Telluria mixta: one gene and its partner. The protein of the gene in region 1 interacts with the protein of each later gene in a pairwise test. Links are inferred from orthologs where the notes say so. Each region holds a gene or a part of one and is shown on either strand. Other genes may lie near its edges.

Region 1 (4,056 bases):
GACGGCGATACGCGTGCCGCCACAGCCCAGCACGTACGGGCTGGACGCGGGGAAGTCCGCATGCGCGAGGCCGTCCGGCGTACCGTTCTGCGGGTTCTGGTCGTGCGCGCCGGCGTCGCCAGCCGCGCAGCACACCGTCACGCCCAGCGCGGCCGCGGCCTCGAACGCCTGGTCCATCGCGGCCAGGCCCTGGTCGGTCCATTCCGATTCCGGCGCGCCCCAGCTGATCGAGATCACGGACGGCTTGCGCACGTCGTCGTGGACGGCCGCCGCGATCGCATCGACGAAGCCCTGCTCGCTGTTCGGCGCGAAATACACGGCGATCTGCGCCTTCGGCGCGACGGCGCCCGCGACCTCGATGTCCAGCGCGACCTCGGCGTCCGCGCTCCACGGCAGCGACGGGCTGTTCTTGCCGCCGTCGACGGAGACGGCCGTCACGTGCGGCGCGGGCAGGCCCAGGCTCTTGAAATAGGCCTTCAGGTCGGCGCTGCGGTAGCCGCCGCCCAGCTCGATGATGGCGATGCACTGGCCGCTGCCGTCCAGGCCTGTCGGGAAATCGTACAGCTTCGCCAGGTCGACGCCCGTGAAACCGCCCGCGGCCTGCGCCTCGGCCTGCGCATCGGCGGGCGCGGCGCCCATCGGCATCGAGGCATTCAGGGCAGCCTGCGCGGATTCTTTGGAGAACCTGAAATGCGGCTTCGCGATAGGCACGTCGTCGATACCGAACACGCCTTCGACGATGCCGTCCAGCTCGGGCGGCAGCTGCACGGGCGCCGTGCGGCGGCGCGAGATCCCGGCCGCGTGTTCGACCCGTTCCACCGCCGTGCCGAACGCGGCCGTCACCTGGCCGGCCGTGCCGGACAGGACGATGCTGCGCGCGGCGGGCCGGCGCTCGACGACGGCGAGCCCGGCCCGCTGCGCGAACGCGGCGACGGCGTCGAGGTCGGCATCGCTGGCGCCGTGCTGCGCGGCGAATTCGGCGCGCGTGAGGTAGCGCCGCCGCCCCGGTTTCGCGTCGAGCGGATGGGGCGCAAGCGGCGCGCGGCGGCGCACGAAGACGGTGACGTCGATGCGTTCGTCGTCCGGTGCCGGTCCGAGCGACCGCAAGTCGGCGATGGGTACGGGCACGCTGCCCTGGAGTTTGACCATGATTCACCTCGTTGAAAGACGGCCCGGCCGTTCCGGGCACCATCTGCCAGTGTGCGCGCCGGGGGGCGCCGCTTATTGATTGGCGCTAATTTGTGGGCGAGCCCGTCCATTCGTATTAAAATGAGATCGCGACTGTGAGCGCTAACATCCATAACAAAGGAGACGTGATGATCGACAGGAATCGGCGAGGTCTGGTCCTTGCCGCCGGCGGCGCGCTGGCGGCGGGTGCGATGGGAGACATGGCATGGGCGGCCCCGCCCGATCGCAAGCTCGGCTATGCGATCGTCGGGCTCGGCTCCTATGGCCTGGGCATCATCATCCCGCAATTCAAGAACTGCAAGAACAGCCGCCTCGTCGCGCTGGTCAGCGGCGACGCGGCCAAGGCCAAGCGCGTGGCGCAGGAATACGGCGTCCCGGAAAAGAATCTCTATAACTACCAGAATTACGACGAGATCCGCAACAACCCGGACATCGACATCGTCTATATCTGCCTGCCCGTTTCGATGCATGCCGAGTACACGATCCGCGCGGCCAAGGCCGGCAAGCACGTGCTGTGCGAAAAGCCGATGGCCGTGTCATCGGCCGAATGCGAGTCGATGATCGCGGCGTGCCGCCAGGCCGGCAAGAAGCTGATGATCGGCTACCGCTGCCACTTCGAACCGTACAACCTGGAAGCGCGCCGCATCGCCCGCGCGGGCGAGATCGGCAAGCTGCGCTACTTCCGCTCCGAGCACGGCTTCAACTTCCGCGACCCGAACGCCTGGCGCCTCAAAAAGGCGCTGGCCGGCGGCGGTTCGATGATGGACATCGGCATCTACGCCCTCAACGCGGCACGCTACATGACGGGCGAGGAACCGACCGCCGTCTATGCCCAGGAAACGACGGACCGCAAGGACCCGCGCTTCCGCGAGGTGGAAGACCAGATCGGCTTCCAGCTGGAATTTCCCTCAGGCGTGATCGGCTCGTGCCAGTCGATGTACAGCGCCAACCAGAACCACATCCTGCTGGTGGGAGATAAAGGCCGCATCGACATGGAACCGGCGACCGGGTACCACGGCAACCGGATGTGGGTCGGGGGAAATGGCCGCGACAAGGAAGTCACGCCGCCACCGGGTCCCGGCGCCACGCAATGGGCCGGCCAGCTGGACCACATGGCGCAATGCGTGCTGCAGGACCGCGAGCCGATCGTCGCAGGCGAGGAAGGCCTGCGCGACCTGCGCATCATCGAGGCGATCTACCAGTCGGCGCGCGAGCAGAGGCGCGTCGTGCTGAAGACGTAAGGCCGGTCAGTACGGCGATCCGGTGACGTCCAGCCGGATCCGCCACACGGCGCCGGCGCCCGTCAGGAACAGCGTGTTGCCGTCGGCGCCGCCGAATGCGGCATTCGTGACGTTGGCGTCCGTACGGATCGTCGCCAGCTCTTTCCCCTGCGGCGAGAACACACGCACCCGCTTGGCCGGGTGCTCGGTCACGTAGATATTGCCGTGGCAATCGACGGCCATGCCGTCCGGGATGTCGAGCCCTTTTGCGATGTCGCGTCCCTGCCCCGGCACGCCGTTCACGATCGGGTAGGCGCGCAGGAAGCCGTCGCCCGCGTTCACGTACAGCACGTCGCCGGCCGGCGACAGCGAGACGCCGTTCGGGTTCGGCCGGCTGCCGTCCACGAGCGTCACCTTGCCGTCCGTGCCCACGCGGTACACGCCCGTGACCGGCTGCCCGCCGGGCGCCGCGGCCTTCTGGAAATCCGGGTCCGTGAAATAGATCGTGCCGTCCTTCGCGATGGCGATGTCGTTCGGCGAGTTGAACACCTGGCCGTTATATGCAGCGGCCAGCGTCGTGCGCTTGCCGTCGGCGATGGCATAGCGGGACAGGGCCTTGTACTTGTGCGTGGCCGCGACGAGGTCGCCGTGCGCGTCGACGGCGAGGCCGTTGCTGCCGCTGTCCTCCACGACCGTCGTCACGCTGCCATCCGCCGCCAGCTTGCGGATGCGCGACGGGAAGCCGGGCGCGAAGCTGAAATCGGAAAAGTACAGCGCATCCTTGATCCACACCGGGCCTTCGTACAGGCCCGGCTCCGAACGCGACGGCTTGACGCTCGCGATGCGCTCCGCGCGCAGTTCGCCGGTCGGCGCCGGGCCGCAGGCGGAAGCGGCAAAAGCAGCGGCCGCGTACGACAGGCTCAGCAGGAAGCCAGGGAGGGCGAGGACGGTGCGCGCGTGCATGGAAAGCCTTTCGTTCGATGGTCGGAGAAATTGATTGTATCGCGTCAATCGTTCTCCGTGTCCAACGCAACCTTGCGATCCTCCTTGTAGCGGCACAGGTCGATCTGCGGCGAGGCGTCCGCCCGGCACCAGCCCATGCCGCGGCGCCGCCCTTCGCCATCGATGCCGCCGACGAACGCGAGCTTGTCGGCCACCGGCCATTGGTACGCCCCATGGCGCCATGTCCCGCGGATGGGGCGGCGTGGGCCGGGACGAACACGCCGTCGCCGTGCGCCTCGCCCTTTACGAACGCGGCCTCGAGCCGTCCGTCCTTCGTCACGAGGACGCCGGAACCGGACGGCACGGCGTCCTCGACGCCGCCTTCATACGACACCATCTTGCCGCCGGCCGGGAAGCGGATGCTGCCCGAGCCGCGCGCCATGCCCGCCGCGAATTGTCCCTCGTACGCGACGCCCCGCTCGCTCACCAGCTTGCCGTGACCCGACGGCAGGCCCTGCACGAAGTCGCCTTCGTAATAACTTCCGTCCGCACGCAGCCACTTGCCCTTTCCGGCGGGTTTGCCGCCGGCCACCGGGCCTTCGTACACGGCACCGGTCGTGTAGCGCAGGCCATTGACGTCCGGCGTCGCGGTCGACGCCATGTCGGCCATGAGTTCCAGGTTTTCCATCAGCAGCGCGTCGAGCGG
Region 2 (3,429 bases), 2.1 Mb from region 1 along the record:
GTCGTGCGCATCGTCGCGCGTGCCGACAGCGCCCTCGCCCACCTGCTCGGCTTCCACCACCTGCAGATCGCCGGCATCCGCCTGGCCGGCAACGCGCGCCAGCAGCGCCGGCTGCTATTCGAGACCATCGAGCACGACGTGTTCTGGGGCGATGCCCTGAACCCGCTCGACAAGCGCCTCGTCGCCAGGCCGACGGCCGGCGGCTACGTGCTGGACGGCGCCAAGGGTTTTGCATCGGGATCGGTCGGGTCGGACTGGCTCACCGTGTGCGCCTGGGACCCGCTCGCGCACGGCTCGCTCGTCGCCGTGCTGCCCACGCAGCGGGACGGCGTCGCCGTGCACGCCGACTGGAATGCGTTCGGCCTGCGCCAGGCCGACAGCGGCACCGTGACGTTCACGAACGTGCTGCTGACGGAAGACGACGTGCTGCAGCCGGCCGCCCGCGCGGCCACGCCGCAGGCGACCTTGCGCGCCCAGGTCGCGCAACTGATCCTCACGAACGTGTACGTCGGCCTGGCCGAAGGCGCGCTAGGGGCGGCGCGCGGCTACCTGCGCCGCGAGGCGCAGCCGTGGTTCGCGTCCAGCCTCGACGTCGCCGCCGCCACCGACGATCCGTACGTACAGCACCGCTTCGGCCAGTTCCAGGTGCTCGTGCGGCCCGCGCAGGTGCTGGCGGACGGCGCCGCCGCGGAACTGGACGACGCCTTCGCACGCGGCGCCCACCTGACGGGTCGTGAACGGGGCGAGGTCGCGCTCGCGGTCGCGGAAGCGAAGGTCGTCGCGCACAAGGCCGCCATCGAGATCGGCAGCCAGCTGTTCGAACTGACGGGCGCCCCTTCCACGTCCGTGCACCACGGCTTCGACCGCTACTGGCGCGACGCCCGCGTGCACACGCTGCACGACCCGGTCGACTACAAGCTGCGCGACATCGGCCGCCATGCCCTCGACGGCACGCTGCCGGAACCGACCGCGTACGCGTGACGGAGCGCGCCATGAGCCTGATCCGCATCGACCGCGTGACCAAATCGTTCGGTCCCGAGCCCGTGCTGCGCGACGTGTCGCTGCACGTGGAGCGCGGCGACATCTTCGGCATCGTCGGCCAGAGCGGCGCCGGCAAGTCGACCCTGCTGCGCACCATCAACCTGCTGGAGACGCCGGACAGCGGGTCCGTCACCGTCGCCGGCCGCGATCTCACGCGCCTGTCGAAACGCGATCTGCGCGCCGCGCGCCAGAACATCGGCATGATCTTCCAGCACTACAACCTGCTGCAGAACCTGACCGTGTTCGACAACGTCGCCTTCGGGCTGCGCCTGCACGGCATGCTGAATCCGCCCCGGCTGCGCCGGCGCGTGCTGGAATGCCTGGAACTGGTCGGCCTCTCGGCGCGGGCCGACGACTATCCGGCGCGCCTGTCCGGCGGCCAGAAGCAGCGGGTCGCGATCGCGCGGGCGCTCGCGAGCCAGCCCGAGGTCCTGCTGTGCGACGAGCCCACGTCCGCCCTCGACGCCGGGACGACGCGCGCCCTGCTCGACACCTTGCGCGCCGTGAACGCGGACCTGGGCGTCACGATCGTCATCGTCAGCCACGAACTGCCGGCGCTCGGCGCCCTCTGCAACCGCGTGACCGTGCTGGAAAACGGCGTCGTCGCCGAGACGTTCGCCCCCGCCGACACGACCGCCCCGCGCATCACGGCCCTCGGCCGCGAGCTCGCGTTCTACGGCACCGAAGCCGGCGCCCTGTTCCACCCCGGAGTCCTCCATGCTTGAACCGCTCATCGACCTGCTCCCGGACCTGGCCGCCGCGCTGGGCCAGACGCTCACCATGCTCGGCATCGGCGTGTCTGCGGCCGTGCTGTTCGGCGGCCCGCTCGGCATCCTGCTGTTCCTCGTCGGCGACGGCCAGTCGCTGCAGAACCGCCCGCTGGCGCTGCTGCTCGGGTGGACCGTGAACACGATCCGCTCGTTCCCGTTCATCATCCTGCTCGTCGCCCTCGTGCCGCTCACCCGGCTGGTCGTGGGCAGCTCGATCGGGCCGCTGGCCGCGTCGGTGCCGCTGTCGATCGCCGCCGTCCCGTACTTCGCGCGCCTCGTCGAACAGACGCTGCGCGACGTGCCGCGCGGGGTGATCGAGGCGGCGCAGGCGATGGGCGCGTCGGAACTGCAGATCGTCACGCGCGTGCTCCTCGTGGAAGCCCGGTCCGGCCTCGTGCTGGCGCTGACCGTCCTCGCCATCAGTTTCCTGTCCTATTCGGCGGTGGCCGGCGTCGTGGGCGGCGGGGGCATCGGGGACCTCGCCATCCGCTACGGCTACTACCGCTTCGAGACGGACATCATGGTGTTCACCGTCGCGGTCCTCGTCGCGCTCGTGCAGGTCATCCAGCTCACGGGCACCCGCGTCGCGCGGCGGCTGGACAAGCGCTGATTCATCGAACCGCAAGGACAACGCATGCACTTCAAACGTCGCACCCTGCTGGTGCTCGCCGCCGCCCTGGCCGTCGCCGCCGGCGCCCACGCGAAGGACCCGAAGGAGCTCGTGATCGGCACGAGCGCCGGCCCGTACGCGGACCAGGTCCGGCTCGGCATCAAGCCGCTGCTGGAACGCCAGGGCTACAAAGTCAGGATCGTCGAGTTCAGCGACTACGTCCAGCCGAACTTCGCGCTGGCCGAAGGATCGCTGGACGCCAACGTGTTCCAGCACATCGTCTACCTCAACCGCTTCGCGGCCGAGCACAAACTGGCGCTGTCCGAACTGGTCACGGTGCCGACGGCGCCCATCGCCATCTACAGCCGCCGCCACAAGTCGCTCGACGAGGCGAAAGCCGGGACGACCGTCGCGCTGCCGAACGACCCGACCAACGAGGCGCGCGCCCTCGTCATGCTGGAGCAGATGGGCTGGATCCGGCTGCGCCCGCATACCGATCCCGTGAAAGCGTCGGAGAAAGACATCGCCGCCAATCCAAAGGGCGTGAAACTGCTGCCGCTGGAAGCCGCGCAACTGCCGCGTGCCCTGCAGGACGCCGACTATGCGTTCATCAACGGGAACTATGCGCTCGCATCGGGCCTGACACTCACGGACGCGCTGCGCCGGGAGACTATCTCGCGCAACTACGTGAACCTGGTCGCCGTGCGCACGGCCGACCGGGACAAGCCGTTCGCGCGCGACATCGCGAATGCCTACCGCTCGCGCGACTTCCTCGCGTGGTCGGCCAAGCACCAGCCGGGCTACGCGAGGACGGATTGACCCCGCAATTCACGATAAATGGAAAATTCTTCATAGAAATTTGATTGCCGGCCACGTTTTTTGCTACATTGGCGGTTTTACCTTTACGGGATGGCCGCCATCCCCGCAGCCGGCCGCGAATGCGCGAATCCACTCTGTTCAAGCACCTGACCTCCAGTTCGATCGTCACCGCCTGCTGCGTTCTCGGTC

The links. Proteins that work in one complex are often made in the same cells at the same time.
Region 2: the proteins of P0M04_RS18295 (region 1) and P0M04_RS27265 interact in binary tests that used the Escherichia coli proteins (3 or more experiments, as listed by UniProt). The link is inferred for Telluria mixta from one-to-one orthologs.

Annotation. Positions count from the first base shown.
Region 1 is NZ_CP119520.1:4,100,769-4,104,824, reverse strand. Bases 417-3,372 are described here. They hold P0M04_RS18295 (Gfo/Idh/MocA family protein), read left to right. Parts: upstream 417-1,316; coding sequence 1,317-2,429; downstream 2,430-3,372. Other genes in these bases: P0M04_RS18290 (SMP-30/gluconolactonase/LRE family protein), read right to left, coding at 2,436-3,371; P0M04_RS18300 (S53 family peptidase), read right to left, coding at 417-1,149. Also shown: more of P0M04_RS18300, read right to left, coding at 1-416. UniProt on the Escherichia coli protein: Hydratase involved in the degradation of sialic acids. Catalyzes the reversible conversion of the dehydrated form of N-acetylneuraminate (Neu5Ac), 2,7-anhydro-N-acetylneuraminate (2,7-AN), to Neu5Ac.
Region 2 is NZ_CP119520.1:6,183,081-6,186,509, forward strand. What follows is about bases 1-2,879. They hold P0M04_RS27265 (methionine ABC transporter ATP-binding protein), read left to right. Parts: upstream 1-992; coding sequence 993-1,766; downstream 1,767-2,879. Other genes in these bases: P0M04_RS27260 (acyl-CoA dehydrogenase family protein), read left to right, coding at 1-981; P0M04_RS27270 (methionine ABC transporter permease), read left to right, coding at 1,759-2,421; P0M04_RS27275 (MetQ/NlpA family ABC transporter substrate-binding protein), read left to right, coding at 2,446-2,879. Outside these bases: more of P0M04_RS27275, read left to right, coding at 2,880-3,240; P0M04_RS27280 (AI-2E family transporter), read left to right, coding at 3,360-3,429. UniProt on the Escherichia coli protein: Part of the ABC transporter complex MetNIQ involved in methionine import. Responsible for energy coupling to the transport system. It has also been shown to be involved in formyl-L-methionine transport.